Regions from separate parts of the Xylanimonas ulmi genome, predicted to be linked through region 1. Evidence: riboswitches for the same ligand, from Rfam matches in the RefSeq annotation. Region 1 holds a riboswitch; the other holds the start of a gene.

Region 1 (15,632 bases):
CATCGACCGCTTCGCCGCGGGCGGCTGGACCGCCCTGCCGACGGGCGAGCCAGTCATCGACCACGCCGTGTCGTGGGTGCGCGCCCGCATCGTCCAGCGCACGCCGGTCGGCGACAGCTACTTGGTCTCGCTGCGGGCGCTTGAGTCGGGGACGTCGGACGCCTCCCCGCTCGTCTACCGTGACCGCGCGTACTACCGCCTGCGCCCCTAATCTGGGTCCCGCAGAGCCTGCCACCCCACCCATCGGTCGGGTGTGGTTTGGTCACTGTGTGGTCGCGGCACCCTTGAGGGCTCGGGATCCCGCGTCGAGCACCTCGACGATGCGGTCGACGTCATACACCGACCCACCCCACATCCCGCCCGAGACGGCCTGCAGCGCCGCCCACAGACGAGTGTCGTCGGGCAGCAACGGGTGCGGACGCATCTGGGGGTGCGGGTTGCGGGCAGCGAGGATCGCGGCCCCCTCATCAGCGGTCACCGGAGCGTCCGAGCCGCCGAGGAAGTCGATGGAACCGACGAGACTGCGGGTGTCGATCCGGATCTCGATCAAGTCACCGTCCCGCAGTTTGGAGATCGGACCGCCAGCAAGTGCCTCGGGGCCGACGTGACCGATGCAGGCTCCCGTCGAGACTCCGGAGAACCGTGCATCCGTGATCAGGGAGATCTGCTTGCCGTAGCTGACGTACTTGAGCGCGTTGGTCACCTGGAAGGTCTCCTCCATTCCGGTGCCGCGAGGCCCCCCGCCGAGGATGACCATGATGTCGCCAGGCTTGACGGACTGGGTCTTGATCGCGGCGATGGCGTCGGCTTCGGCCGTGAACACGCGCGCGGGGCCGTTGTGAAGGAACACGCCGTCGGCGCCGATTCGGGACGGGTCGATGGCGGTGGACTTCACGACGGAGCCCTCCGGAGCGATGTTCCCGGTCGGGAACGTCACGGTTGAGGTGAGACCGCGGGAAGCTGCCGTCTTCGGTGACATGACGATGTCCTCAGCCACCTTGCCCTCCTGCGCACGGAGCGTCTCCTGGAAGCGGATCCGGCGCTCCGAAGTCTCCCACCACTCCAGAACGTCACCGAGAGGGTCGCCCGTGGCGGTGAGCGCGTCGAGGTGCAGCACCCCAAAGTCACGCAAGCGCAGCATTACTTCGGGGACACCTCCCGCGAGGAACATGTGCGCGGTGGGGTGCATGACAGGCCCGTTGGGCAGCACCGAAACGATGCGCGGTACTCGCGCGTTGACCCGCTGCCAATCCTCGACCGTTGGACGACGCAGCCCTGCCTGATGAGCGATCGCCGGAACATGAAGCAGCAGGTTTGTCGACCCGCCAACGGCGGCATGCACCACCATGGCGTTCTCGACCGACTTGTCCGTGAGGATGTCCGACGTCGTCAGACCGCGCGCATGCATCGCGAGCACCGCACGGGCGGCGGCCCGTGCGCCGTCGACCCACACCGGCTCACCGGACGGGGCGAGCGCCGTGTGCGGCAGCGCGAGGCCGAGCGCCTCGGCTACGACCTGGCTGGTCGCAGCCGTGCCCATGAAGTGGCAACCACCACCTGGCGAGGCGCAGGCCCGACATCCGAGGGTCGCCGCATCATCGAGAGTGAGTTCGTTGTTGGAGAAGCGGGCGCCGATTGACTGAATTGCCGCGAGGTCCTCACCCTCGGTGGGCGGCAGGGTGGAGCCTCCGGGAATCAGCACCGTCGGATACTCGCGTTGTGAGGCGAGTGCCATCATTGTTGCAGGCAGCCCTTTGTCACACGTGGCTACACCGAGGATGGCACGGCGACGAGGAAGGGAGCGGATGAGGCGACGCATGGTCTGCGAGCCGTCGTTTCGGTACGGCAGCGAGTCGAACATGCCCTCCGTGCCCTGCGAGCGGCCGTCGCACTGATCAGAGACAAACGTGGCGAACGGCATGCCGCCGAGCTTGGCAACTTGCTCGGCGGCAGCCCGGACCTGCGTCTCCAGTTCGAAATGACCTGAGTGCAGCCCCAGTGCGACAGGTGAGCCGTCGGGGTTGCGTACCCCACCCATGGTCGAGACGATCATGACCTGCGGGCCAAGCATGTTGGCGGTGTCCCAGCCCATTCCGGCAGACTGGGTGAGGCCGAAGATGTCGCCGGACGGCCGATCCCGAAGCATCTGCTGGCTGAGGGGCAGTCGTCCCTGCGGGCCCGGCGCGTTTGACCGGATCGAGTAGATTGACTCGTCTGAGTCGAGTAGAGCGTCGTACATCATCGGACCATCTCCTCCACATCGGCGAGAACACCGGCGATCTGCGCGGCCTGGGCACTACTCGCCTGAAGCAGAGGCGCCGCGGAGTGCGTCTCCATGGCCACGCCGCGCTGCACCATGGCCTCCTTGAGGATCGGGACGAACGGCGAACCGAAGGAGTACAGGGCCATGAGGCGATCGACGACGCGTTGCGTCTCGGCGATGCGGGCCGCTTCTCCGGCGCGAACCGCCGCGGCATAGGCGGCGCAAACCTCCGGGTAGATGTTCGAGAGTCCGCCGACCGCGCCAGCGCCGCCAGAGGCGACGACGTGGGCAAGGTTCTCGTCGAACCCGGCGAAGACGCGGAAGCCTGGGGAGCGGGGCAGCACCGTCGTGATTATGGCGCGCGTGTGGCCGACATCCGAGACCGTGTCCTTGTAGCCCACCACGTTGTCATGCCGTGCAGCGAGGCGGGCCGTCACGCCCGGGGAAATCGTGTACCCGGTGCGCGCTGGATAGTTGTAGAGGTACAGGTCGCCGTCGATCGCCTCGGCGACCTTGTCGAAGTACGCCTCGACAGCCGCTTCTTCAATCGCGAAGTACCAGGGACCAACCACCATCACGGCGTCCGCGCCCGCGGCGAGTGCGTAGTTTGATAGCTCGACCGTCTCGTCAAGGCGCATGCACGCCGTACCAACGATCAACTCGACCCGCCCTGCGACATGGTCGGTCGCCAAGTCTATTAGCTGCGCCTTGGCCTCTGCCGTCATCGAGGCGAACTCGCCGGTGCTGCCGAGGACGACCAGACCGTCGACGCCCCCCTGTACGCAGTGATCGATCACGGCCTTGTTGGCCGCGACGTCGATCTCACCGCCGGCGTCGAAGGCCGTGATGGTCGGCGTGAGGAATTGTGCTGTTTCCACGCGGTGCATTGGGACGCTCCTCCGTCGGTCCTCGGGGACCGTTACTACGGGACTGAGTGGTGAGTGCGAGTTAGGCGAACCTGGAGTGACGAGGAGCTCGCGTCGTGATCACGCCGCGCCGCACCTCGGCACGGAGCAGGTGCGCACCGCCGGTTAACCGGTGCGCGCCCTGCTCCGACCGGTTCACTGCCTGAGCGTGTTGCGCAGTGCGGCCTCTGCCCGCTCAAGAGCATCAGCGGCCGGGACGCCGGACTCGAGGATGCTGTCAAGGATCTCGGAGTTCATCACGGCGATGACCTCGGGCCACGAATGGGTCCGCTGCGAAGCGAGCAGCCCGACCGAGCCCCTCATCTCGAGCAGCGCGTCGAACGGGTTGTTGTAGAAGTACTGCACAAAGCGGTTGTCCGGGTTGTGGGTCACCGCCTCGTCCGACCAGACGCTGGTGTTGACCGGATCGAAGCCGAGCAGCTCCCAGACGCGAACATTCGCTTGCTCTGACAGCTTGGCGAAGGCGACGAACTCGGCTGCCAGCTCGCGGTGCTCGGAGGCGAGCGGAACCGCGGTTCCGGTGCCACCGCCACCGATCGTCACGACGTCGGAGCCGGGCAGGGTGGGCGGAACCGCAACAGCAATCTGCCCTGCGAGGTCAGGCATGTAGTTGATGAAGCGTGAGCCGAACCACACGGGCATGATCACTGCACCGAAGTCGCCGTTGGCGATCGCGGCGAAGCCCTCCTCGGAGTCGGGAGTACCACCTGGAATGATGCCGAGCACGCCCGTCGCGTGCATCTCCTGCAGCATCTCAAAGGCAGCGACGACCTCTGGCGTAGTCAGCTTGAGGATGCCCTCGTCGTCTGTGTAGTCGGCCTCGTGCTGACCAACGAGCAGATGGTGCGTGAACCCGCCCGAGGTCCCAGCGCTGCCCAAATGCGCTCCCGTCTCTGCGTGGAGTTTGACCCCTGCATCACGGAAGTCGTCCCATGTCTCGATAGCAGTCCAGTCGACTCCAGCGGACTCGAGCAGCGGCACGTTGTAGAACGCCACGGTGGCGCCCACGTGGGTAGGGAGCCCTAGCAACATGCCGCCGTGGGTGTACAGGTCGAGCCGCGCCTGCACGAGGTCGTCGAGGTACGGCTCAGCGTAGGGAGCCAGGTCGTACAGAACCTGGGTGCCGATAGTGAAGTTCGGAAACCGCATAACCTCGATGTCAACGATGTCCGGAATCTGCTGGCCTGCCGTGAAGGCCATCTGGAGTTGGTTGTGCATCTCCTGGAGAGGAAGCACGCGCGGCTCGAGGACGATCCCCCGATCGGGGTTCCTGGCATTCCAGGCCGTCGCCATCTCCTGGTAAAAGTCGGCGTGCAAGGCGTTGAAGACCAAGAGGTCCAACGTCGTCGCACCCCCGTCGCCCGCGGTAGCGCCCGCGGCGGGCGCGTCGCCTGCCGCAGGGCCGCAGGCCGAGAGCGCGGCAGCTATCACCGCGGCGGCAGCCGCGGCCATCATCGGTCGCTTCGTCATCCTCATGTCGTTGTCCGTCTCCTTCGACGTATCGGGTCGAGTGCTCGACCTGGCTGCCCCGGTGAGGATCACAGGGGGAGATCGTTGTTGTGGCGTGGGAGATCCACGACCTCGGAAGGCGCGACGAACCGCCGAGCCGCTGACGACCGTCTCCGGCCCATGGAAGAGATGCGCTTAGGCCGGGGTGAGGCGGATCATCGTCCACGAGACCGCCGCCAGTTCGCCCGTCACGTGCCCGGCCGCCAGCGCGATCGACTCATTCGGGGTGGGCACGACCGAATGGCTGTCCTCCGCCGTCGCCTTCCAATAGGGGTCGTCACTCGACATGGTCAGCGCCTCCGCAATCGCCAGACTCGGGAACGCCGTCAGATCGACGTCGAGGGCGACCCGCTCTCCAACGGAGCGGTTGACCACGAAGACCACTACCTGCCCGGTCGCGGGCTCGTGAGTCGCGACCCCATCCACGGTACGCACCTCACCGAACTGCTTCGTCTCATGCGTGGGCGACTCGACGGCGACCTGCAGGACCTGACCCTTGGCATGTTCTGCCGTGAGAGCGAACGGGTGGAAGATCGTCTGCTTCCAGGCCCGTCCGCCCTTGTTCGCCGGCTCAGTCATGATCGGCGCGATGGCGTTGACAAGCTGCGCCTGGGAGGCGGCGTGCACACGGTCCGTGTGTTTGAGCAACGTGACGAGCAGGTTGCCAACGACGACGGCGTCTGCGACTGAGTATTGGTCCTCGAGGAGCGCCGGGGCGATCGGGAAGTCGTCACCCGATGGCGGTACAGACGGCGTTGCCTTCTGGTACCACACGTTCCACTCGTCGAATGAGACGTTGATCCGCTTCTCGTGCTTTCCGGCCGCACGAACGGCGTCCGCTGTGGCCACAACCGAACGAATGAACCGATCCATCTTTTCGGCCGAGGCGAGGAACGAGGCAAGGTCCCCATTCTCCTCGAAGTAGTACTCGTGCGCCGATATGTAGTCGACATGCTCGTACGCTTCCTCAAGGACGGCGTGCTCCCACGCGCCAAAGGTCTTCATCGATGAGTTTGACGAGCCACAGGCGACCAACTCAACGTCTGGATACATGCGCCTCATGGCACGGGCTGTCTCGGTAGCGATCCGCGCGTACTCCTGGGGCGTCTTGTGTCCCGTCTGCCATGGGCCGTCCATCTCGTTACCCAGGCACCACAACTTCACGCGGTAGGGCTCCTCCGCGCCATTCTTTCGACGCCGGTCGGACAAATCAGTGCCACGGGGAAGGTTGCAGTACTCCAGAAGATTCACGGCCTCCGTCATGCCGCGCGTGCCAAGGTTGACGGCCATCATCGGCTCGACGTCGACCCTCGCGCACCATCTCATGAACTCATCGACGCCCACCCAGTTTGGCTCGGTCGAGTGCCAAGCCAGGTCGACACGGACCGGCCGCTCCGCGCGGGGACCAATGCCGTCCTCCCAAGCATAGCCGGATACAAAGTTCCCGCCCGGGTAGCGCACCGTGGTGACGCCAAGCTCCTTGACGAGCTCCATAACGTCCCCGCGAAATCCATCCGCGTCCGCACTGCGGTGCTCAGGCTCGTAGATTCCCGTGTATACGCACCGCCCCAAGTGCTCGACGAAGGAGCCGAAAGTCCGCGCCCGCACGGGACCGACGACGAAGGCAGGACTGACTGACATTGTCGATTTTCGCATCATTGTCCTCGAAGTGATTAGTTGGGTGTTTCGAGCGCAACGCGGACGATCCGACGCGCGCCTGCGTTTCGACTCGACCTACCCCTTGACGGCACCGGCAGTCATTCCGGTGACAAAGAAACGCTGGAAGGCCAAGAACAGGACGAGAATCGGAATCAGAGAGAAGAACGCGCCCACGATAAGGAGGTCGTAGTTGTTGCCGTGTGGCGTCAGTAGTGTGTTGAGACCGATCGGGAGCGTGAAGTTGCTCGGCGAGCGCAGCACAAGGAGCGGCCAGAGGAAATTGTTCCACGAGAGCATCCCGTTCAGGATCGCCATAGCCGCCATTGCAGGAGTCATGAGCGGGAGCACAAGACGGAAAAAGATCCCGTACTCGCTGACCCCATCGACGCGACCCGCCTCGATAATCTCATCCGGGATGCCCAAGAGGTACTGCCGGAAGAAGAATATCGTCATTGCCCGCGCCACCCACGGGAGGATGATTGCAGCGTAGTTGTCCGAAAGCCCGAAGGCGTGCATCTGAGTGAACAGCGGCAGCATCAGCATTTCGAAGGGAACCGTCATGAGAACGACGACGCAGATGAAGAGCGGCGTTTTGAACCGGAACTCATACTTCGCAAATCCATACGCCACGAAGGCCGAGACTAGCAGTGTCGTGACCACTTGTACGACCGTCAACCCAATGGAGTTGGCGAACCAACGGAAAAAGTCACCCGAGTCCGTGAACAGCATGATGTAGTTGTACAGGCCCGCCTGATCCCAGTCGATCGAAAGGTTCAAGCCGTGTCGCATGAGGGCCGTACCATCCTGAAATGTCCCGACAAAGATCGCCCAGAAGGGAATCAGTGTGACCGCAGAGATTAAAAGGAGGAGAAGGCTCATCGCCGAGTTGCCGATCCACCGCTTCCGCCGCGGAGCGGTCCCGAGGGCCGACGAATGCGCTAGCTCCGGCCGCACATCCTTCTGCAGAGGGATACTCATGCTCGCTTCTCCTTCTTGAAGAACCCAGTGAGCGTGAGCTGGGTGAGATTGATAATCAGAACGAGAGCGAGCAGGACCACACCGACCGCCGAGGCGAACCCGAGGTCGTTACGCTCAATACCCAAGCGATAGAGGTAGCCGATGATCGTCAGACCTATGTTCTGGGGCGAGTTGTTCCCACCCCAGAGCATGAAACTCTCCAGGAACATCGAGAGTCCGCCGAACACCGAAATGGTGACGACGAAGATGATCGTCGGCTTGACCTGAGGCAGTGTCACGTGAACGAACGTCTGCCACTTGGAGGCGCCATCGATCGCGGCCGCCTCGTAGTACTCGGCAGGGATCGACTGAAGCCCGGCGAGGAAGTACATCATATTGACCCCTGTCCAGCGCCACAGTGCCAGCACGAGCAGTGCGACGAGGCCCGTCATATCATTGCGCAGCCAGCGTTCGGGGTCGAGGCCGAAGACTCCGAGCATCTGGTTCATGAGTGCGTCCTCACCCTCCGCGAACATCAGGCGGAAAATGATGCCGGCGACGACCACGGAAGTCAGGGCTGGCGTGAACATCGATGCCTTGAAGAATGCTTTGATTCTCGGCGACCCGAGTTTCGAGTTTACCGCGAGGGCCAACAGGAGAGGTATCGGAATGAGGATCACGAGGGTCGCCAGCATGTAGCGAACCGAGTTCCACAGCGCGCGCCAGAAGATTGGGTCGTTCCACATCCGGAGGTAATTCTCGACGCCGACCGGTTCGATGTACCCGGGGACGATGTGCTGGGTGCTCATCACGATTGAGCGGCCGATCGGGTAGATCCAAAAGATGGCCAGCGTGAGAATGAATGGAAAGACGAAGCCGTACGGCGCGACCTTGGGCGAAAAGACCATGGATCTGAACGGACCGTCGGGCCTCTTCTTCGTCAATCGCGTTGGTCGTTTTCCGTGCAACCGCGCGAGCACAGACGTGGTCATCCTCGAACCTCCTGGCCGTGGAGTCGCTCGCCTTCGCGACCCGTTCCTACAGCGGTGTAGATGGTGCTGGCACGAGCGTATGAACGTCGGCTTCCGCGTCGACACAGGTGGCGCAGCCGGCGAGGACTTGTGGCGCGTTTTGAACGTCGATGTGGTCGGTCACAGCGATTGCGTCCCCTCCGACGTCAGCGCCGGGCGGTGTCACGCGATGTCGCAGCGCACCTACGTCACGCGGACTCTCGGCGGACGAGCGTGTGACGCACGACCACTGTCTGCGCGGGGGTTGTCTCACCGTCGATCCGTGCGGCGAGGAGTCGAACAGCCTCGTTCGCGATCTGCTCTCTGCCAGGGTCAACCGAAGTGAGCCGGGGGTCGGATGACTCGCTCTCGCTGATGTTGTCGAACCCAATGACGGCGACGTCTCCGGGCACGACCAGACTGCGCCTGTGTATAGCGTGCATCGCGCCCAATGCGAGGGCGTCGTTCATAGCGAAGACGCCGTCGAGCGGGACTCCTTGGTCGAGTAGGTCCGACATCAGCCTGGCCCCCTCCTTGTGTACCCACCGGTCTGTCTCTGCGATGAGGAGCGGATTGAGTTCAAGGCCCGCCTCTGCCAACCCCGCACGGAGGCCGGCGAGCCGGAGGACCGATGAACCGGCCGTCTCCTCCGCCCGGGTTCCGATCACTGCTATGTCACGGCATCCGCGCTCGGCTAGATGCAGCGCGGCGGCCCTCGCGCCCGCGAAGTTGTCCATGGTGACGTGATCGACCGGCGCGCCGAAGACACGCTCCCCCAGAAGCACCAGTGGGTATCCGACGTCCAGCAACGCCGGTGCGTCCGGGTTCATAGCGATAGGCGAGAACAGCAGGCCGTCCGTAAGTCGCCGCCCCTTCGCGCGGAGCACCTCGAGTTCCCGTTGGCCGCGCTCGCCGGTCTGCTCGATGACCAGCTTTCGTCCGAGTTGCTCAGCGGCGCCCATCACCGAGTAGGCAAGCTCGGCGAAGTACGGGATCCGCAGATCAGGGAGCACGAGCCCGATCAGCCCGGTGCGGCCCTGGGCAAGGTTTCGGGCGCTGATGTTCGGGTGGAAGTCGAGCTGCTGGATGGCGAACTCGACCTTCGCACGAGTCTCGGGACGGATATAGGGGTAGTTGTTGATGACGTTCGAGACGGTCTTCAAAGACACGCCGGCAAGCGCGGCGACCTCACGCATCGTGACGGCCATCAAGAGCCACCTTTCACCATTGATGTCCCCGCTCAGAAGATGACGCGCGGGCGATCACACGACCGCTGGCTGCGCCATTGCGGAGATGGCCATGCCAACGACGAGAAAGATGCAGACGACTACCCCGACTCCTCCAATGAGGAAGCCCGCAGTGGCAGCACCGCGCCCTGGCGCGCCGGTGACACCTGTGCGGCGCGCCCCGAGTACCCCGAGCACAACCGCGATCGGGGACAGGACCGCGAACGCCAGATGCAGCACCATGAACCCCACCAAGCCCGCGGCCGCGAGGACGACAGACGCCACCGCGTACCGGTCAAGGCGATCGCCGGCGGGCCCGATAGCGTCGCCTAAGGCCAGGGCCTCCGTGTGAACTGCCATGTCAACCACTCTTCATCGATCGGTCCAGGGGAAGGGGCCCATTCTCCCGCACACTTTCGGCACCCGGGGGCTCTTGACGCGCCGCGAACTCGACCCCGGCACGGGCGCGCAGGGCGTGCGCTTTGGCGTGCAGGTATGCCCGTCACCCACCCCACCTCAAAGCCCCGTCGCTCGCTACCCCACGGACTCGCGATGCTTGAGCGCGAGCGCCTCGTAGTGCACGGCGTTGCTGGCCACCCGCTCCTTGCCCGCGGCGTCGAGCTCGCCGCGGTCCTTCGCCGGAACCCCGACCGCGAGGTGCCCTGCGGGGATCTCCTGGCCCTCGCGCACCAGGGCGCCTGCCGCGACGAAGGCGCCCTCGCCGATCACCGACCCGTTGAGCAGCGTCGCGCCCATCCCGATCAGGCTGCCGTCGCCCACGGTGGCGCCGTGGACGATCGCGCCGTGCCCGACGCCGACGCCGGCGCCGATGCGTGTCGGGACGCCGTCGTCGGTGTGCACCACGCAGTTGTCCTGCAGGTTCGATCCTGCGCCGAGCACGATCTCGTCCATGTCGCCGCGCAGCACCGCGCCGTAGAAGACGCTTGCGCGAGGGCCGATCGTGACCCGTCCGATCACCGTCGCGGTCGGCGCGAGCCATGCGGTCGGGTCGATCTGCGGAGTGTGGCCGTCAAAGGGAAGCACCGTCGCCATGCTCGGGACCCTACCGGCGCCGGCCGCGCGGGCGCAGAGGCCAGCGCTTCGGCCGCGCTCGGACTCCGCTCAAGCCGGCTGAAGTGCGCCCGCTCGGGCCGGGCGGCGCGCGCCGGACGGGTGTCCCACGCCGGCGCCCTCCCGGGTCGCGACGGCGGACTGCCTGGCCGCCCGGCCCGCCGCAGCAGGCTGCCCGGCCGCCGGACCCACGGCGGCGGGCTGCGGCGCGGCGGCCGCCAGCGCCAGGCGTTCGCGCAGCGTGCCGGCTCGCGCCTCGGCGGGCCGCAGCCCCCGCTCCTCGAGCTCGGGGACCAGTCCGGTCACAATGGCGGTGAGGTCCGCGTCGAGCGCGGCGGGCCGCAGCACAAACCCGTCGACGACCCCGGCCCCGGCCCACTCCGACACGAGTCGCGCGAGGTCGTGCGGCGTCCCGGCGACGACGACGGCGCCGCCACCGGCGTCGGGCCCCTCCAGGTCGCGGACCATCGCCAGGCGCGCCTGGGCGCTGGCGTCCTGCTCGGCGAGCACGACGAAGACCTCGGCCAGCACGCGCACCTGCCCCGGGTCGCGTCCCGCGGCGACGATGGCGTCGCGCAGGGCCGCGCGCAACGCGACCACGCCTGCGCGATCCGGTGCGACGAGGCGCACGACGTCGGCTGTGGTCGCGGCCAGCCGCACATCGGCCGCGTCCCTGACGCGGACGCTGATGGGCGGGCGTCCCTGCGGGAGCGCACGCGCGGGCGTCGGGCGGCGCACGGCGAACCGGACGCCGTCGTGGTCCACGCTCCGGCGGCCCTCGGGGTCGAGCCCCGCCAGCTCGCCTCCGCCGCCGTGCTGCCAGTGCGCGGCCGTGCGGCGCGCGGCGACGGCGGCGAACCCGACGATGCGCTCGTCGGCGTCGGGCGCGAGCCCGACCTGCCAGGCGGCGAGGCCGCCACTGGCGCGCTCGACGCCCGCGATCGCCGACGCGACCTGCGCGGGGTCGAGGTGCAGCGCGTCGACGCCGACGACGAATCCGGCGCCAGGCGCGAGCGGCGCCACCCGCGCGGCGGCGACCGCGGCGTCAAGGCGCCCGATGACGCGGCCGCGGCCGGGGTGGAGCAGGAAGGTCTCGTCGAGCACGACCAGGTCGAGGCGACCCCGGTCCGCGGTGCGCACGAGGCGCACGAAGCGCTCGCCGTCGAACGGGAGCGCGGCGAACCCGCCACGGGCCCGGTGCGCTCCAGGGCGCGCGCCGGCGGCGGTGAGGTCGATCCCGAGGATGACGTGCGGGCGGTCGGCGCGCAGGGCGCGGGGGCCGTCGGGCAGGGCGGGGGCAGGCTGATACGACACGTGGGGCTCCGATCGTGGGCGCAGCCCGTTCCCGCGTCGTGGCGCGGGGGCGTCGGGCTACCAAAGAGCGAGGAACCGCCGTCGGCGGCGAGGGCTTGAGGCCGGTGTGGATCGAGGCTGTGCGGGCTAGCGCCCGCGGGCCGCGTGCGCGGCGTCGCTGGTCAGCGACAACAGCAGCGAGTCTGGCTCCGACGCATGGTTCCTCCTCTGGCCCGCAAGGGGCTCGCGCGTTGTGCGCCGCGAACACGACGCCACCTGGTCCTCACCCGGGGCACCCACCCACGCGGGGGTTGCCGTCCGACGAGCCGGGGCTTGACGTCGGAGCTCATGACCCGAGACCCCCAGGGGGCCTCGACACGCAGGACATTACGGAGCGCCTTCGACCAGAGCAACGGGGGTTTCATATCGCGAGACGCGGATTTGAGACGCAGGGAGTGACGCGGGATTCCGGCGCTCGCGGGCCGTCAAGTATCTTGATGTCGAGAAAACCCGCCCCGCTGTCACGAGCAGCGGCCCAGCACCAGGGAGCGACGCCGCCCATGGCCGGACAGTCCACGATCATCTACACCCACACCGACGAGGCCCCGCTGCTGGCGACGTACTCGTTCCTGCCGATCGTCCAGGCGTTCGCCAGGCAGGCCGGCGTGGCGATTGAGACCCGCGACATCTCGGTCGCCGCGCGCATCCTCGCGCAGTTCCCCGAGCGCCTGAAGCCCGAGCAGCGCGTCGACGACGCGCTCGCCGAGCTCGGCCGCCTCGCCGAGGACCCGAGCGCCAACATCATCAAGCTGCCCAACATCTCGGCATCGGCGCCCCAGCTCAAGGCGGCGATCGCCGAGCTGCGGGCCCAGGGCTTCGACGTGCCCGACTACCCCGAGTCGCCCGAGACCGCCGAGGACAAGGACGTGCGCGCCCGCTACGACCGCGTCAAGGGCTCGGCCGTCAACCCCGTGCTGCGCCAGGGCAACTCCGACCGCCGCGCGCCCGCCTCGGTCAAGGCCTACGCCAAGGCGCACCCGCACCGCATGGGCGCCTGGTCGCCGTCGTCGAAGACCAACGTCGCGACCATGGCCCACGGCGACTTCTTCCACAACGAGAAGTCCGTCGTCATCCCCGCCGACGACACCCTCACCATCCGCCTCGTCGCCGAGGACGGCTCGGTGACGGTGCTCAAGAACGGCCTCGCGGTGCTCGCGGGCGAGGTCGTCGACGGCACGTTCCTGTCGGTGCGCGCGCTGCGCGCCTTCCTGACCGAGCAGATCGCCCAGGCCAAGGCCGACGGCGTCCTGTTCTCCGCGCACCTCAAGGCCACGATGATGAAGGTCAGCGACCCGATCATCTTCGGGCACGTGGTGCAGGCGTTCCTGCCCGCAGTGTTCGAGCAGTTCGGCGACCAGCTGCGCGCCGCGGGCGTCTCCCCCAACGACGGCCTCGCCGCGCTGCTCGCGGCCACGCAGTCGCTGCCCGACGGCGAGGCCATCCGCGCCGCCGTCGCGCGCGGGCTCGCCGACGGCCCCGCGCTCGCGATGGTCAACTCCGACAAGGGCATCACCAACCTGCACGTGCCCTCCGACGTCATCATCGACGCGTCGATGCCCGCCATGATCCGCGGCGGCGGCAAGATGTGGGGCCCCGACGGCGCCGAGCACGACACGCTCGCCGTCATCCCCGACTCGTCCTACGCGGGCGTCTACCAGGCCGCGATCGACGACTGCCGCGCGAACGGCGCGCTCGACCCCGCGACCATCGGCACCGTGCCCAACGTCGGCCTCATGGCCAAGGCCGCCGAGGAGTACGGCTCGCACGACAAGACCTTCGAGATCCCGGTCGCCGGCACGGTCGAGGTCGTGGCGTCCTCGGGCGAGGTCCTGCTCTCGCACGACGTCGAGGCGGGCGACATCTGGCGCGCCTGCCAGACCAAGGACGCCCCGATCCGCGACTGGGTCGCCCTGGCCGTGCGCCGCGCGCGCCTGTCGAACACCCCCGCGGTGTTCTGGCTCGACGCCACGCGCGCGCACGACGCGACCCTCATCGGCAAGTTGGAGCAATACCTGCCGGAGCACGACACCGAGGGCCTGGAGATCCACGTCATGGCCCCCGCCGAGGCCACGGCGTTCTCGTTCGCGCGCATGCGTGCGGGCCTCGACACCATCTCCGTCACGGGCAACGTGCTGCGCGACTACAACACCGACCTGTTCCCGATCCTCGAGGTCGGCACGTCGGCGAAGATGCTCTCGATCGTGCCGCTCATGAGAGGCGGCGGCCTGTTCGAGACGGGCGCGGGCGGCTCGGCGCCCAAGCACGTGCAGCAGCTCGTCGCCGAGGACTACCTGCGCTGGGACTCGCTCGGCGAGTTCTTCGCGCTCGCGGCCTCGTTCGAGCACCTGGCCCAGACCACCGGCAACCCGCGCGCCCAGGTGCTCGCCGACACGCTCGACCGCGCGACCGGCACGTTCCTCGACGAGGACCGCTCCCCCGGCCGCAAGCTGGGCACGATCGACAACCGCGGCTCGCACTTCTACCTGGCCCTGTACTGGGCCCGCGAGCTGGCCGCGCAGCAGGACGACGCCGAGCTCGCCGCAGCGTTCACCCCGCTCGCCGAGGCGCTGGGCGCCCACGAGGGCACGATCGTCGCCGAGCTGCTCGCGGTCCAGGGCAAGCCCGCCGACATCGGCGGCTACTACCGCCCCGATGCGGCCCTGACGACGGCTGTCATGCGCCCGAGCGCCACGTTCAACCAGGTGCTCGCGACCCTCTGAGCCGTCGTCGGCCCCGCTCCTCGCGGGGCGGGGCCGACGGGGGTGGTCCGGGGCCATCGGGTCTCGGACCCTCGAGTCCGGGGCGCCAGGTCCGGCGCTACCAGGTCCAGCCGCGCGAGGCGAGCTCCAGCTCCTCGCGCAGGCGCTCGGCCTCCGAGGTGCGCGCGGTCGCCTCGCCCGGCCCCTCGACCGGCAGCCCGGCCCGGCGGCACGCCTCGGCCAGCAGCGCGTCATAGGCGGCCTGGGCGGCGCGTGTGTGGTGGGCGGCCGCGAACGCGTTGCTCGCCGCGAGCGCCTGGATCTCGTGGGCGATCTCCCCGAGGCGGATCTGCAGTGTCAGGGTGTCGATCGGGTCGCCCTCGATCGAGCGCCGGGCGGCGGCCCGACGGCGGCGCCACTCGCGCACGGCGACATGCGTCAGCACGGCGGCGCCCGCCAGCGTCCACGCGGCGACCGTGCCGAGGATCATCGCGAGCTGCCACGTCATCGCGCCCTCCACGTCCACTGTAGGAGCGCCGCCGCGCTCGCGCGCGCACGCGGGCCAAAGGCGTGGTGTGATCGGCCCACCGGGGGTCATGATGTGCCCATGCCGACCTTCCGGAGGCCGGTGGGCGCCCTGCTCGCCGCGACCCTCCTGCTCGCGCTCGCCGCCTGCGGCGGGTCGCCGACGGCGGCACCCTCCGACGCGGCGATCGCGCCCGGCGCCTCGGGCACGGTCGCGCTCGACGACCGCCCGTTCCACCTCACCGTCCCGGCCGACTACGACCCCGACACCCCCGCGCCGCTGGTCGTCGGGCTGCACGGCTACACGTCCTCCGGGAGCGAGCTCGGCTCCTACTTCGGGCTCGACGCGCTCGCCGACCAGCGGGGGTACCTGCTCGCGCTCCCCGACGGCGCCGTCGACGGCTCGGGCAACCCGTTCTGGAACGCGACCACCG
Region 2 (15,632 bases), 2.1 Mb from region 1:
CTCCTCTTCGTACACCGGCAGCACCATGACGATGCCGAGCTCTTTGGCGAGGGCGGCGAATCGCTCCGTCGTCGGTCCCGGCACCGACTCCGCGTAGTCGTAGTACGCGGTGTCCTGGGTGATTCCGAAGTACGGGCCGTAGAACAGCTCCTGGAAGGCGATGATCTGGGCGCCGGCCGAGGCCGCCTGGCGGGTCCACTCCTCGTGGAGGCGGATCATCGACTCCTTGTCACCGGTCCATCGTGCCTGGGTGAACGCGACGCGCACGACGCTCATGTTCTGCTCCTCCGTACCTGCCGGGTGATCGAATGAATGTGACTATCGAGGTTGAACATTTCTGCGGCGTAACCCCGCCGAGGCCGCCAGTGACCAGGAGGTAAAACGTGGAGGTGCAGCCCGGGCGCCCGGCACGGATGGACGCGGGGACGGTCGCGGAGCACGCGCGCGGGACCGACCCCAGCGCGATCGCCGCCACGGTGTCGTGGCTGGTGCGCTCGGGGCGGCTCCAACCCGGCGACCGCCTCCCGACGGTGCGCGCGCTCGCGAGCGCGCTCGGGGTCAGCCCCGGGACCGTCAGCGCTGCGTTCCAAGCGCTGTCCGCGGTCGGGTTGATCGCCTCGCGCGGGCGTGCCGGCACGCATGTGCTGCCCCCGGCCGCGACGTGGCTGCCGCCGCGCTACCAGCGCCTGTCGGGCAGCGCCGACGAACCCGGTCGGCAGACGCCTGAGCCTTGGCTCGACCTGTCCTCCGGCACGCCTGACCCGCTGCTCCTGCCGTCGATGCGGAAAGCTCTCGTCCGGGCGGCTGGACTCGCGCCGGTCGCCGACACCCACCGCTACGTCGACGTGCCGCTCCTGCCCGAGCTCGAAGGCCTGCTGCGCCAGTCGTGGCCGTTCCAGGCCCAACGTCTGACGGTGGTCAACGGAGGGATGGACGCGATCGCGCGGACGCTGGAGCAGGTGGTGAGGTTTGGCGACCCGGTCGCAGTCGAGGATCCGGGTTTCCCGCCCTTCTTCGACCTGCTCGACCAGCTCGGAGCCGTGCGGGCGCCTGTCGCCCTCGACCGCGCGGGGGTGCGGCCGGGCTCCCTCGCGAAGGCGCTCGATGCGGGGGCCCGCGTGCTCGTGCTGCAGCCGCGGGCGCAGAACCCGACAGGAGTCGATATGTCACCCACGCGCGCGCGTGAGCTGACCCGGGTGTTGCGTGCGCACCCGCACGTGCTCGTGATCGAGGACGACCACTCAGGCCAGATCGCCTCGGCGCGTGACGTGACGCTCGGCGGCTTCCTCCCGGACCGGGTCGTCCACGTGCGGTCCTTCTCCAAGTCGCACGGTCCGGACCTGCGCATCGCCGCGGTCGGCGGGCCGGCCAGGGTGCTCGACGCCGTCGTGCGACGCCGCATGCTCGGGCCGGGGTGGACGAGCCGGCTCGTGCAGCGGATGCTCGCCGACATGCTCGACGACGGTGAGGTGATCGACGTCGTCTCGCACGCACGACGCGTCTACCACGCCCGTCGCCGTGCGCTGCTGGGGGCGCTGGCCGAGCATCACGTGGACCTGCCGCTCGGCGACGGCATCAACCTGTGGCTGCCGGTGCGTGACGAGCAGCGCGCGGTGGCGCAATTGGCGGCCGCCGGCATCCGCGTCTCACCCGGCGCACCGTTCCACGCGACGGCGCAGCCACGCGGGGGCGACCACGTGCGCGTGTCGCTCGGACTGCTCCGTGACGAGGTGCCCGCGGTCGCCGCTGCGCTGGCACGCGCCGCGGCCGCATGACGCGGTGGACGCGTGTGCCCTCGAGGACGGCGAGCCGATCCGTGACTGACGTTGGGTAGCCTCGGCCCCGTGACGACGTGGCCAGCGCAGCGAGTGCTCCAGGCCGCCGCGGACTGGTCGTGGATCCCCGACGACGCTCAGAGCGTTGAGTCGGACTTCCGGATCATCCGCTACCCGCAGTGGTCGGGCATCGGTGTCATCGCCAGCCGCGCCGACTCGACGCGCGACGCAGCGGCGCTCCTCGACGCGTCCCTCGACCAGACGCGCCTCTGGGGCCGCCCGAGCGTCGGATGGTGGGCCACCGATGACGACCGGCCCGCCGACCTGGAGCAGACGCTGATCCGCCGCCGGGCCACGCTCGAGGACACCGTGGACGTGCTCGCGCTCCGCCTCGACACACTTCCCGACCTCGCCGTCCCGACGTCGGTGACCGCCGAGGTCGTCACCACGCGCGAGCAACGCCTGGCGGTGGACGCCGTGGACGTCGCCGTCTGGCGGCAACAGCCGTTGACGCAGGAGCGGCTCGAGGCCGACCTGGGTGAGGGCGAACGCGACCTCGCCGCCCGGGCGGGCTTCCGCGTCCTCGGCCGGGTCGGCGACGGGCTCGCCGCAGCGGCGGGCGGATGCACGCTTGCGGCGGGGCCGGAGGCAGCGGCGGGCAAGGTCGCGCGCCTGTGGGGCGCTGGCACCCTGCCCGACCAGCGCGGCAAGGGCGCGTACCGGGCGGTGCTGGCCGAGCGGCTGCGCATCGCGCGGGAGTGGGGCGCGACTCTCGCGCTGGTGAAGGGCCGCATCGAGACGTCGGGCCCGATCCTTGCCCGCTGCGGGTTCACCCGTTACGGCGGCGAACGCCTGTATCGGCTCCACGTCTAACCGGGCGTCCTCCGGCGCGACGAGTCCCGGTTGGGACTATCGCCGCGGCAACCGGAGCGTGAGGAGCCGGGTGCGCGGGGCGAGGCGGCGGGCGAGGTCGAACACGCCCTCGGTGCGGGCGCCGGTCGGGTCGATGACGGAGAACAGGTTGGCGCCGAGGTAGTAGGTGATCGCGGCGTTGGCGACGTCGCGCGCCGGGAGCAGCCGCGCGAGGGGTGTGCCGACGACGACGCGCTGCCAGTGCTCCTCGACGAACGCGACCCAGGGCTCAGCGCGGGCGTTGATCTCCGTGCGCAGCGCGGGTTTGGTGACCGCGGCGGCCACCAACTCGCTGAACTGCGCGAGGTAGCCGTCCTCAAGATCCGCGCGGTAGATCGTGACGGCTGCCTCGACGAGCTCCTCGACCGTCCGGGCGCGGGCCGCCGTGGCGCGGTGCGCCTGCATGCGCCGGGCGGACGACCGGTCCAGGGTGGCGAGCAGGAGCTGGTCGACGCCGCCGAAGTGGTAGAAGACGAGCGCCGCGTTCACCCCGGCGGCCGCGCCGATCGTGCGGGCGGACGCTCCCGCGTACCCGCTCCTGCGCAGGACGGCCTCCGCCCCGTCGAGGAGCCGCCGCCGTGTCTGCGCTCCGCGCGCGCTGGCCTGCTCGTTCCCCTCCGTCATGAGGGCATCGTATGGTTCACTCAGGTGATTTGATCAGTCGATCAACTTCGTGGGGCCGACGGCGAGCGGCCCGAGGCGGGAGGCGGCCGATGTCCACCGTGCGGGTCGATGAGACCTTCGTCAGCAGGACGGCGACGCTGCGCGTCCTCGCGCGTCTGCTCGGCGTGAGCGCGGCCGCGGGCACGCTGCTCGGGCCGAGCGCTCTGCTCGCTGCGGCGTGGCTCGCCGGAGGCGGCTCCCTCGCGACCTTGGGCGCCTCAGACGCCTTGGGCTGGGCGCCGCCTGCCGCGACCATCGGACTCTTCGCTGGGGTGGTCGCCGGACTCCTTAACGCATGCCTCGTGTTCGCCGCCCCTCGCCGGTGGCCCGTCGCCGTCGTGCGCTGGATGCTCGTCCCGATCCCCGTGGTCGCGGCCGGGGCGGCGGCCCTCCTGACCAGGTCGGCGCCCGCCGCCCTGGTGAGTGGGTGCGGCGCGCTCGTCGTCGCCCTCGCGCTCGGCCCCTGGTGCCTCGCCCCCGCCTGGCGGACGCGGACCCGCGCATGACCCTCGGCAGGCTGGTCACACGATGGGCCGTGCGTGTCGTCCTGGGCTACACGATCGGGAGCGTGCTGCTCGTCGCCGCGTTCGCGCCGTTCGCGCCCGGCGGCTGGAGCCAGGTGGGCGACCCCGTCATGGCGTTGGCGATGACGTGCGTCATGGTCTCCGCCACCCCGCGCGGGCTCGACCTGCTCGGATACGCCGGTCTCAGCGCGGCGATCGGCGCCCTCGTCGGTTGCGTGACACTCCGGGATCGCCGGGCGTGGCCCCAGGCACCGAGCGCTTCCACAGCGCCCGGGCGCCCGCTACCGTGACGGCATGAGCACGAACGCTCCGGCGCGTCGGCGCGTTGCGAGGATGATCGCCGTCGCCATGATCGTCGTCGGCGTCATTCTGACCGCGTTGGGCGTGTGGCTGGGTTGGCGGTGGCACCACAGCGCGGCATTCGGCTGGTTCGCGTACGCGCCGCTGAGCGACCAGGCCTTCACGATCAGTTGGCCCGCACCCTGGCTGACGCTGAGCGTCACGGCGCTCGGCGCCCTGCTCGTCGGTTCCGGGGCGGGCTACCTGCTCGGCGCGCGCCCCCGCAGGCCGGATCGGAGCGGGGAGGCGCCGGCGGATCCGGACGCCGGATGACGACGTCGTCCCAGATCGCCGTGGTGGGCCTGTACGTTGCGGTCGGCTCGTGCGCTGCGGCGGGCCTGTGAAGGTTCGGGGCACGTCTGGACGCACGACGCCGCCGCACCCGTGAGGCGCTCATCAGCCCGCCACCATGACGGCGTGCCCCTGCCCGAAGAGCCGCCCGCGCCGCGGCCCGGCCCCACTGCGCTGCGTGTCGCCGCGCACGCGCTCTGGATCGGCCCGGTGACCACGGCCGTGGCCCTGACGATCGGGTCGACGCTCGTAGTCGCGACCGACCACGACCCTGACTTCCCCGGGGTGATGGGCGCGCTCTGGCTCACCGCGATCGCCCTCGTCGTCGGCCTGCCGATCTCGCTGCTTTGCAGCGGAGCCGCCGGTCTTGCCGCCGGTGGCGTCGCCCGGGCCCTGTGCGGCGCCCGGGCCCCACTCGCCGTCAGCGCCCTCGTCGGCGGACTCGCCGCGACGGCGGCGGTCGGCCTGCCCCTGGTGGTGTTGACCACGTGGCCGCTCGGTGTTCCGGTGTTGGCGATCTGCGCCGTGACGGGAGCGCTCTCGGTGCTGGTCGCGGGGCGCCGGCAGGCCACCCGTCCTCATGCGCCCGACGACGTCGCCACGCCGCGCCGCGGTGGCGTGTGGCTCGCCGCGGCGACCACCGCGGGTCTGGCGACCTGGACCGCACTGCTCTGGAGTTGGGTCGAGAACGGCTTCGCTCTGGAGCCGACCGAGTTGTGCGCGTCGCGTCTGGGCGTCACCGAGTCGCGCACCGTGTACGTCGGCGGTCAGGGCTTCCCACCACGGTCCTGGTGTCTGGCCGGCGACCGCGTCGAGCGGCTGGGGACCCCGTGGCTTGCCGTCGTGACTGTCGGCCTCCTCGTGGCGGGCGTGGGGTGCGCCCTCATCTGGCTGGTGCGGCGGTTCGGCCTGGCGCGGGGGGCGAGCGGCCGCTGGGCGTTCGGGCTCGTGCTGGCCGCGGTGGGTGTTCTCGGCGGCTGGTGGGCACTGGCGACGGACGCCGCCGAGCCGCCTGCGCAGGCGCGGGCGCAGGCCGCTGAGCGAGACGCACAGGCTGACACGGCCGAGGCTGAGGCCGCCGCAGCGGCGCGGATACCCGCACCCGGAGCGACGTCGTCGCCCAGCCCCACACCGGCGCCAGCCCCTGTCTCGCTCGACCTGGCCCGCGCCGAGTTGGCCGTGCTTCAAGCGCAGGCCCAGGACGTCGGCGGTCCGAGTCTGCTGTGGCAGCAGCCGATGGCCATCACCGAGGCGCCCTGCGCCGACGTCGTCGGAGGGCCGGGCACAGCGCTCGAGCTCTACGGCCGCTTCACGACGCGGGACCTGGCCACCGCGTCAGACAACGTCGACTTCCTGCTTATCACCCAGGCCAACGAGGACGTCGCCGAGGCGATCGTCAGGGCCTGGAACGGTGGCGGCGTCGACGGCGTCGACGTCATGCGGGGCGAGTACTGGCTCACCCCCGAGGCGACGTCCACGGTCGCCTCGGCCCACGTCGGCTTCGACCAGGGCGTCGGTGAGGTGCGCGTGACGACCGCGTGCGCGGTGTCCGAGTCCGGCCGCCCGAGGTAGGCGAGAGAGCGACGACGCGCGGGGTCAACGCCGCGCCGTCGTGGCGCCGCAGGTGACCCGGTGTGCGAGCCGGTATGCGAGGCCGTGTGGAGAGGGCGGGCGTTCGCGGGGCCTAGCCCGAGATCCGCACGGGGTTGATGCGTCCGCCGCCCACGGAGAGCGGGCGCAGCGCGCGGGTCATGACCCAGCCCTCGCGTCCCACCTGGTCGCGGCACCAGGTCCACCCGGAGTCGGTGTCCTCTTCGACCGCGGCGACGCGGTCACCCACCTGGGGCATCAGGACGGTCGTGTCGTAGGCGCGCAGGACGGCGGCGGCCGGGCGCGCTCCGTCGAGGTGTCGGCGCGGCACCCAGCCCTCGCCCCTGGGCGTGGTGACGTGCACGAACGCCGGGAACTCCGTCGCCGTCTCCTGGGTCACCGTCACAACCTGCCCGGGGAGGATCCGGATCGGCGCGGGGTCGTCGTACTGCGGGTCGGACTCGATGACGACGTGTGTCAGCGGCGCGGGCTCGGTCATGCGCCCAGCCTCCCGCACCCCCGGCGGAGCCTGCGGCGGGGAGCCTTGCGACGCCGCACACCCTGGCGTCGCGCGCGACATCAGGGTGCCAGCCTGGTCGGAAGGGTGGGTCGTTGTCGGGGCTCAGTCTCGTGAGGCAGTCGATGGTCGTCGTCGCGCATCCCCGGCCCACGAGCTTCGCGCACGCGCTCGCCCATTCGTGGCCCACCCGAACTGGTGGGGAGAGCCGCTGCGGTCAGCCTGCTGCGGCGCCGTCGCCTCGCGATGCTCAACACGAGTGACACTGAGCCGCGGCGCGAGGTCGAGGCCTTCGGCGACCCGCTCGCTGCGACTTGGGAGCGGTGCGTCGGGTCGCATCTCGGGGTGCCGCCGTCGTCCGACTCCTGGCCAGTCCCACGGTCGCTGGGCCTACGGGGCGTCCTCCTCCGGCGACGGCGCCGGGGCGGCTGGCGTGGGGCGAGGCGCCTCGCCGTCGTCCGGGCGCTCGCGCAGGTGTCCGACGACGTCGCGCAGCATGACCACCAGGGGAGCGGACAGCGTCGCGCCGAGCAGGCCGGCGAACACGGTGCCCGCGACGGTCGAGCCGAGGTTGACGATGGGGTGCAGGCGCAGCCGATCGGAGGAGAGCTTGGTGAGGATGAGGGTCTGCAGCAGGTTCTGCATCACCAGGATCACGCCGAGCAGGACGAGCGCGTGGACCGGGCCGCGCGACCCGAGCGCGATGAGCACCGCGAACGCTCCGGAGAAGATCGCTCCGAGGAACGGGACATAGGAGGTCACGAAGGTCACGAGCCCGATCGAGAACGCCAGCGGCACGTCCATCAACGCGGCGGCGAGCGCGATGAGGACCGCCGCGATCAGGTTCGAGAGGGTCATCGCGCCGAAGTAGCGGCGCAGCGTGATCGTGGCCTCCTCGACGACGTCGTGGCCTGACGTCGCGCCGATCGCGGTGTACCGCATGACGAAGCCCTTGACGCGGGCCCAGTCCGCCAGGATGTAGAACAGGAAGAACACGGCGATGAACGTCCCCATCGCGAACGCCGCCGCGCCTGAGAACACGCTGCCGAACAGCGACGCGATCCCGCCGCTGATCGCCTGGGTCGCCTCGCCCAGGTCGACCACCGACAGGTCCACCGCCGCGCCCGCGAACTGCACCTCAAGCGAGGCGAGCTCCGTCAGGCCGACGGTCAGGCGGTCGACGATCTCCGTGGACTGCTCGATGACGCCGACGACGGTGACCCACACCGCGACGCCCACCACGACGGCCAGCGCGACCAGCACCAGTGACGCGCCGATCCCGCGCGGCAGGCCGCGCCGTTCGAGCCAGTCGACCACCGGGTGCAGCAGGACACCCAGCACGACCGCGACCACCAGGGGGACCGCGAGGCCGCTGAGCATCGACACGGCCGAGTAGACGACGACCACCGCGGCCGCGATGCCCACCACGGCCCACCCGACGCGGCCAAGGCGCAGCACGCGCTCACGCAGCGGCGCTCGGTGGCTGTTCTTCGGCAAGGACGCTCCTTCGATCGTGCGTCCGAGCATCATCGCCCGAGCACACCGATCTCGCCCCGCCCGCCGACGCGACCCGTCGCGCGACGAGGCTCATAGGGCTCGGCGGAGGCGTGGCGGGCCGCGCCCGGGGGAGCGTTCCGCTACCGCGACCCGGCCGGCCGCCGGATCACATCGTCGTCACGGCCTGCGCGGGGGACCAGGTAGAAGCCGTCGGGGGTGTCGGGGTCGTAGAGGACGACGACGCCGCGCTCGGCGAGGTCGCCCAGCCAGGAGTCGAGCCGGCGGACCTCCAGCGCCGAGAGCGGGAGGCTCGCGCGCCGTCTGCTCTCCAGGCGCAGCATCGCGAGCGGGTATTGCCCACGGTGCTCCTCCTTGACCTGCCACGGGATGAGGTCTGCGTCGCGGCGGCTCGCCGGAACGTCGTGGGGCTCGTTGCGTCGAGGGGTGCTGTGCGTCATCTGCGCCTCCGTGGAGGGCTCGCCCCGCCCGACGGCGGGGGTCAGCCCGGCTTGGCTGACGCTGTGGGGGCGTCGACCCGGGTCTTCTCCGGAGGGCACCGTGTCGGGCGACGCGGTTGCCGTCAGCCCACGTCCGGAGGCGTGCGGGCTGAGCTCGTGACCTGGCCGGGACGGTAGAGGACGCGTCGGCGCAGGTCAAGACCGCGCGGTGATGGCAGACGCCGGGAGCAGGGCCGCTGACCTGGGGCCGGCCCGGTCGCAGCGGGTGATCTCGGGGGGTGAAACCCCCGCTGAGTGCCGGGAACACGCCCTCGGCGCTCCGGCGACCCGGGATCCTTCCGACGACGCAATGTGTGCGATCCCGACGAAGCGCGCCGACGAGGCGGCCGAACGCAGCGGGATCGGCACAGCCACCCAGCGCCGTCGGCCGCTCGCGCGCAGCGGCCCAGACCCGAGGAGACGCGTATGTCGCCCGCCTTCGACAACGACACCATCGCCCAGGTGGCGAGCGACCTGCGCGACCTGCGCATGGGCGCGGGCAACCCGACGCTCGAGGCTCTCGCCCACCGCACGGGCGTGTCGAAGACCGTCCTGTCGGACGCGTTCGCCGGCAAGCGCCTGCCCAGCGAGCGCACGGTCACGGCCGTCGTCGGGCTGTTCGGCGGCGACGTCGCCTCGTTCGCCGCTCGGCGGGCCGCGCTCGAGGCGAACGTCCGACTCCCGGAGGCGCTCGCGGCGATGGCCGCAGGCGCGCCGTCCGGGGACGCCGCAGCGCCCGAGCGCGCGCGCCGGACCGTGAGCGCGGTCGCCGCGACCTGGCTCGCCGTGGCGGCGGCCGTGGTCGGCGCCGCCGTCGGCGGGTGGGGTGTCCACCTCGCCGCCGGCCCGGCCGGCGCCGCGGCGGCCGCTGCCGACCAATCGCAGGCCCCGGCGGTCTCCGCCGAGGCGCGCATCGCGGTGACCACGGGGCAGGACCCCGCCCTGACCGACTGCGTGAGCGACGCCGCGGTCGCCGCCGCCGAGACGCGCGCGAACGACACCCTGCTGGAGATCGTCTGGTCGGACGCGTGCCAGGCGGGGTGGGCGCGCATCACGCGCTACGACGGCAAGGCCGCGGGGAACCTCGTCTCGGCGAGCATCTTCCGCCAGACCGGGCCAGAGGCGGACGACCGGCAGGACACGACCGAGCCGGACGCCCAGAGCGCCTACACCACGCTGCTGGTGCGGCCCACGCCGGACACCCGGGTGTGCGCCGTCGGCGAGATCACCGTGGACGGCGAGCACATCAGCCTGGGAGATCCGATGTGCCTGTGAGCGTCGGCGGGCCGCAGGCCGCGGGTCCGCGCGGTTCGCCGCTCCGTCCGGATCCGGACGGAATCCGCGACCGCGCCCAGGCGGGGTTCGGCCGGGCGCGCTTGGCCAGGATGTGCGGTGTGGGCTCGATCCGGCAGCCCGCCCGCGCGGCGGCCCAGAACGAGGCCCGCGCGCACCGTCTGAGCTCAAGGAGCGCGACCATGTCCTGCGCGCAGTGCCACCGTCCGTTGCACGACTGCCCCTCCTGCAACGGGGGGCGTGCGAGCGGCCTGCTCGGCAAAGTCACCTGCGCGCGGTGCCGCAACGTCGGGCTGGTGTGCGACGAGCACGGCGGCCACTGGCGGGTCGTGGGCCACGCCGCGGACACGCTGCGGGCGCCAGGACTCACCCCGAGGCGACCCTGAACTTCCCCTGAACTCTCGCCGTCACGCCTTCCGCGGCGCGCCGCGCGGCACTACGGTCGGCCCGTGCCCGTCATCACAACCCACCAGCTCACCAAGCGCTATCCGCGCGTGACCGCCCTCGACCGGCTCACGGTCGAGATCGGCGCGGGCGTGACCGGGCTGGTCGGCGCCAACGGCGCGGGCAAGTCCACACTCATCAAGATCCTCCTCGGCGTCGAGGACCCCACCGGCGGGGGCGCGAGCGTGCTCGGCCACGACATCGCCTCCGACGGCGCCGCGCTGCGCCGGCGGGTCGGCTACATGCCCGAGCACGACTGCCTGCCCGGCGACGTCTCGGCGACCGAGCTGGTGGTGCACCTGGCGCGCATGGCGGGCCTCCCGCTCGACGCCGCACGCGAGCGCACCGCCGACACGCTGCGCCATGTGGGGCTCTACGAGGAGCGGTACCGGCCGATCGGCGGCTACTCGACCGGCATGCGCCAGCGCGTCAAGCTCGCCCAGGCGCTCGTGCACGACCCCCAGGTCGTCTTCCTCGACGAGCCCACCAACGGCCTCGACCCCGTCGGGCGCGACGAGATGCTCGCCCTCGTGCGCCGCGTCTACGACGACTTCGGGATCTCCGTCCTGGTGACCTCGCACCTGCTCGGCGAGCTTGAGCGCGTCTGCGACGACGTCGTCGTCCTCGACGCGGGGGTGCTGCTGCGCTCTTCGTCGGTCGCCGAGTTCACGCAGGCCAGCGCCCAGCTCGCGGTCGAGGTCACCGCCGACGCGGGCATCGCCGTCGCGGCGCTCGCCGCGCGCGGCCTGCGGGCGGTGCGCGAGGGGAGCCTCGTCCTGGTGGACCTGGCCGGTGAGGAGACGTACGACACGGTGCGCGACGTCGTCGCCGAGCAGGGTTATGGCCTGGTCCGCCTGGAACGCCGCCGCCACCACATCAGCGAGGTCTTCGACGAAAGGACGGCCGATGTCGTCGTCTGAGGCGCCCGGACCCGGTGTCATCCATGACATCGGCTACCGCGGCTACACCGGTCCACGGCTCGATCGCCGCGCCATCACCTTCGCGCTGTTCACGCACACGTTGCGCGGCGTGTTCGGTCTGGGGCGCGCCGCCCGATCCAAGGTGGTGCCGTTCGGGATGGCCACCGTGATGCTGCTGCCCGCGGTGGTGCTCGCGGCGGTCTCGGTGGTCGGGGCACGGCAGGGGCTGACCGAGCCCGTGCTGCCCTACACCCGGTTCGCCATGGTCACCCAGGGCGCGCTGGCGATCTTCCTCGCCGTGGCGGCTCCGCAGGCCGTCTCGCTCGACCTGCGCTATCACACGCTGCCGCTGTACCTCTCGCGGCCGCTGGCGCGCGCCGACTACGCGCTGGCCAAGCTCGCCGCCGTCGCGGCGGCGGTCTTCATCCTGCTCGCCGCGCCCCTGCTGCTGATGTACCTGGGCGCGCTCGCCGCCCAGTTCGACGCCGGGGAGCAGACCGCGCAGGTCCTCCAGGCGCTGGCCGGAGCCGCGCTCTTCGCGCTGGTCCTGGCGTCGATCGCGACGGTGATCGCCTCGCTCACGGGGCGTCGCGGGTTTGGGATCGCCAGCGTCATCACGGTGCTGACGCTCAGCTTCGCCGTCGTCTCCGGGCTGCAGGACGTCGCCGCCGTGCAGGCCGGCGACCCGACCCTGGCCGGATGGCTGGGGATGCTGTCACCCATGACCCTGGTCGACGGAGTGCAGGTGTGGGCGTTCGGCGCCGACGCCTCGACGGCGGCGGGTCCGCCCGACGGCGTGGCCGGCGCCGTCTTCCTCCTTGCGGCGCTCCTGGTCGTGGCCGCGAGCTACGCCGCGCTGCTGCGCCGCTACCGGAAGGTCAAGGCCTGATGTCCACCCTGGAGGTCGCCGCGTGCTCGCGGTGGTACGGCAACGTCGTGGCCGTCAACGACGTCACGATGCGCGTCGGGCCCGGGATCACCGGGCTGCTGGGGCCCAACGGCGCCGGCAAGTCGACGCTGATCCACATGCTGGCGGGCTTCCTGCCGCCGTCGGCCGGAACGGTGACGCTCGACGGCGCGGCGGTCTGGCGCCACCCGGAGGCCTACCGCACGCTCGGCCTCGTCCCGGAGCGTGAGGCGACCTTCGACTACCTGACCGGCGGGCAGTTCGTCCTCGCGAGCGCCGAGCTGCACGGGCTCGCCGACCCGGGCGCCGCCGCGCGCCGCGCCCTGGAGACGGTCGCGATGCTCGACGCGGCGGACCGCAAGATCGGCGAGTACTCCAAGGGGATGAGGCAGCGGGTCAAGATGGCCGCCGCGCTCGTCCACGACCCGGCCGTGCTGCTGCTCGACGAGCCGTTCAACGGCATGGACCCGCGCCAGCGGTTGCACCTGATCGGCCTGCTGCGCGCCATGGGCGAGGCCGGGCGCACCGTGCTGTTCAGCTCGCACATCCTGGAGGAGGTCGAGCAGCTCGCCCACCACATCGAGGTGCTCGTCGCGGGCCGGCACGCGGCGTCGGGCGACTACCGCGAAATCCGGCGGCTCATGACCGACCGCCCGCACCGCTACACCATCGCCTCGGATGACAACCGCGCGCTCGCGGCGGCGCTCGTGGCCGACCGCGCGACGGCGGGCGTCAGCCTCGACGGCGAGACGCTGCGGGTCGAGGCGACCGAGTTCCTGCACTTCGCCGAGCTGCTGCCACGGGTCGCGCGCGACGCCGGCGTGCGCCTGTACGACGTCACACCGCAGGACGAGTCGCTCGAGAGCGTCTTCTCCTACTTGGTCCAGAGGTAGGAGAGCCCTGTGAACCGCACGATCCTTCGACTCACCGCCCGCGCCGTGCTGGGCGGCAAGCGCGTCTGGCTGCTCGTCGCGCTCGCGGCGGTGCTGGTCGCCATCGCCGTCCTGACCCGCCTGCTCGCCCCGGCCGACGAGACGAGCGCCGTCTCCCTGCTGCGGGGCGTGGCCTTCGCGACCTTCCTCCCGCTGCTCGGCCTCATCGTCGGCACCGGAGTGATCGGACCCGAGATCGACGACGGGTCGATCGTCCACCTGCTCGCCAAACCCCTGTCGCGGCACACCATCGTGCGCAGCAAGCTGGCCGTGGCGCTGCTCGCGATCCTCGCCTTCGCCGTCGTGCCGACGGTGGCGGCCGCGCTGATCCTCGGCGCGAGCGCGCGCACCGTGGCCGCCTTCGGGGTGGGCGCGCTGTGTGCGGGCGCGGTGTACGGGGCGCTGTTCCTGCTGCTGTCGATCCTGACCCGGCACGCGGTCGTCGTCGGACTGGTCTACGCGCTGGTGTGGGAGAGCCTCGTCGGCAACCTCGTGCCCGGCGCCCGCAACCTGAGCGTGCAGCAGTGGGCGCAGTCGGTGACCGGATCGATCGCGCCGCAGGGCCTGGTGCCGGCCTCCGTCGGCGTCGGCCTCGCCTGGACCCTCATCGCGGGGGTGTTCGTCGCGGCCACCTGGTACGCGGGCAGCCGCCTGCGCGTGCTCGTGCTGGCCTCGGGGGACTGAGCCGCCGAGGGGCTCTGGTGCTCGCCTGGGGCGGTCGGTAGTCTCGCTCACCATCCGGGCCGAGCGCGCGCCCGACCCGCAGCGCGAAGGGCGACGACGTCGATGACCAGCACGAACCCGACCAACGCGCAGCGGCGCGACGCCGCCCGCGCGCAGGCGCAGGCCTTGCGCGCGCGGCAGGAGGCGAGCGAGCGCCGCATCCGAGTGGTGACGTTCGGCGTGTTGGCGCTCGCGGTGATCGCGCTCGTGGTGATCGCCGTGCTGCTGTTCGTGCGCGCCCACCGCGACGACGCCGCGAACGCGGTCGAGGACCTGCCGCTGAGTCAGGTCGCCGACGTGCCGTCGACGGCGCGCGCCGACGGCGCCATCCCGGTCGGCGCTGATCGATCGGCGGGCGGAGAGGCCGCCGAGGGTGTGCCCGAGGTGGCCATCGTCGTGGACTACATGTGCCCGTACTGCGCCGACTTCGAGCGGGTCAACAAAGACGCGATCGAGGGCTTCCTCGCCGACGGCACGGCCGACGTCGTCGTGCGCCCGATCTCGATGCTCGACGGCGCCTCGCAGGGCGCCGCCTACTCCACGCGTGCGGCGTCGGCCTCGGCGTGGGTCGCGGACCGAGACCCGGCGCACTGGCTCGACTTCCACGAGGCGCTGTTCGTCGACCAGCCCGCCGAGGGCTCGCCGGGGCTCACCGACGACGAGCTCGCGCGGCGCGCGACGGCGGTCGGCGTGCCCGCCGACGTCGCTGACGCGATCGCCTCGGGCCAGGCGCGCCGGACGTTTGGGCAGTGGGTGGCCTCGGCCTCGGCCGCGGCGAGCGCCGACCCCGCGTTCCGGGGCACGCCGACCATCACGATCGACGGCCAGCGGTGGGAGGGGGCCTGGACGGACCCGACGGCGCTGCCGCAGGCGGTCGCCGACGCGTCACGGTAGCCCGTGGGGCGCGGCGCCACGGGGGACGCGGGGCCGTGGGGCTGCGGTGACGTGGGGCCGTGGGGACGGGCGCGGCCCGGCGTCGGACGCGGTCGGTAGGCTCGCGGGCGTGAGCATCGAGACGGCGCCCGGCGCCCGGCCCGCCAGTGCGGGCGACGTGCTGCGGCGGGTCTTCGGCTACGACTCCTTCCGCGGCGAGCAGGCCGCGATCATCGACACCGTGATCGCGGGCGGCGACGCGCTCGTGCTCATGCCCACGGGCGGCGGCAAGTCGCTGTGCTACCAGATCCCCGCGCTGGTGCGCCCCGGCACGGGAGTCGTGGTCTCACCGCTCATCGCGCTCATGCAGGACCAGGTCGACGCGCTCGCGGCGCTGGGCGTGCGCGCGGCGTTCCTCAACTCGACGCTCGACGGCGAACGGCGCCGCGCGGTCGAGCGGGCGTTCGAGGCGGGCGAGCTCGACCTGCTCTACCTCGCGCCCGAGGGCCTGCGCACGAGGGCCGCCGTCGACCTGCTCGACCGCGGGACGATCTCGCTGTTCGCGATCGACGAGGCGCACTGCGTCTCGCAATGGGGCCACGACTTCCGGCCCGACTACCTCGAGCTGTCGATGCTGCACGAGCGTTGGCCGCACGTGCCGCGCATCGCGCTGACCGCGACCGCGACCGCGGCCACGCGCCGCGAGATCGCCACGCGGCTGGATCTGGAGGGCGCGCGGCACTTCGTGTCGAGCTTCGACCGCCCCAACATCCAGTATCGGATCGTGCCCAAGGACCGCCCCGAGCGGCAGTTGCTGGAGTTGCTGCGCACCGAGCACGCGGGCGACGCGGGCATCGTGTACTGCCTGTCCCGCGCGTCGGTCGAGCGGACGGCGGCGACGCTGGTCGACAACGGGATCGACGCGCTGGCGTACC

The links. Region 1 has a riboswitch for S-adenosylmethionine ahead of EV386_RS13230 (LLM class flavin-dependent oxidoreductase). Riboswitches for the same ligand answer to the same signal wherever they lie in the genome.
Region 2: another riboswitch for S-adenosylmethionine. It lies ahead of EV386_RS03255 (hypothetical protein); the one in region 1 lies ahead of EV386_RS13230 (LLM class flavin-dependent oxidoreductase).

The regions. Positions count from the first base shown of each region.
Region 1 covers NZ_SGWX01000001.1:2,838,052-2,853,683, forward strand. The annotation lists gene EV386_RS13180 (flavin reductase family protein) at 1-211, shown strand, start outside; gene EV386_RS13185 (YjhG/YagF family D-xylonate dehydratase) at 263-2,242, opposite strand; gene EV386_RS13190 (dihydrodipicolinate synthase family protein) at 2,239-3,150, opposite strand; gene EV386_RS13195 (ABC transporter substrate-binding protein) at 3,325-4,665, opposite strand; gene arfA (arabinosylfuranosidase ArfA) at 4,834-6,354, opposite strand; gene EV386_RS13205 (carbohydrate ABC transporter permease) at 6,433-7,335, opposite strand; gene EV386_RS13210 (carbohydrate ABC transporter permease) at 7,332-8,306, opposite strand; gene EV386_RS13215 (LacI family DNA-binding transcriptional regulator) at 8,534-9,532, opposite strand; gene EV386_RS13220 (hypothetical protein) at 9,587-9,910, opposite strand; gene EV386_RS13225 (gamma carbonic anhydrase family protein) at 10,085-10,603, opposite strand; gene EV386_RS13230 (LLM class flavin-dependent oxidoreductase) at 10,673-11,935, opposite strand; SAM riboswitch class IV at 12,156-12,268, opposite strand; gene EV386_RS13235 (NADP-dependent isocitrate dehydrogenase) at 12,475-14,694, shown strand; gene EV386_RS13240 (hypothetical protein) at 14,792-15,181, opposite strand; gene EV386_RS13245 (CE1 family esterase) at 15,281-15,632, shown strand, end outside.
Region 2 covers NZ_SGWX01000001.1:728,703-744,334, forward strand. The annotation lists gene EV386_RS03205 (nitrilase-related carbon-nitrogen hydrolase) at 1-276, opposite strand, end outside; gene EV386_RS03210 (aminotransferase-like domain-containing protein) at 384-1,775, shown strand; gene EV386_RS03215 (GNAT family N-acetyltransferase) at 1,845-2,648, shown strand; gene EV386_RS03220 (TetR/AcrR family transcriptional regulator) at 2,685-3,311, opposite strand; gene EV386_RS03225 (hypothetical protein) at 3,401-3,856, shown strand; gene EV386_RS03230 (hypothetical protein) at 3,853-4,164, shown strand; gene EV386_RS03235 (hypothetical protein) at 4,169-4,486, shown strand; gene EV386_RS03240 (hypothetical protein) at 4,631-6,076, shown strand; gene EV386_RS03245 (SH3 domain-containing protein) at 6,189-6,593, opposite strand; gene EV386_RS03250 (AI-2E family transporter) at 7,002-8,108, opposite strand; gene EV386_RS03255 (hypothetical protein) at 8,249-8,566, opposite strand; SAM riboswitch class IV at 8,609-8,728, opposite strand; gene EV386_RS03260 (DUF2690 domain-containing protein) at 9,032-9,880, shown strand; gene EV386_RS03265 (ABC transporter ATP-binding protein) at 10,348-11,262, shown strand; gene EV386_RS03270 (ABC transporter permease) at 11,249-12,151, shown strand; gene EV386_RS03275 (ABC transporter ATP-binding protein) at 12,151-13,062, shown strand; gene EV386_RS03280 (ABC transporter permease) at 13,072-13,785, shown strand; gene EV386_RS03285 (DsbA family protein) at 13,888-14,718, shown strand; gene recQ (DNA helicase RecQ) at 14,828-15,632, shown strand, end outside.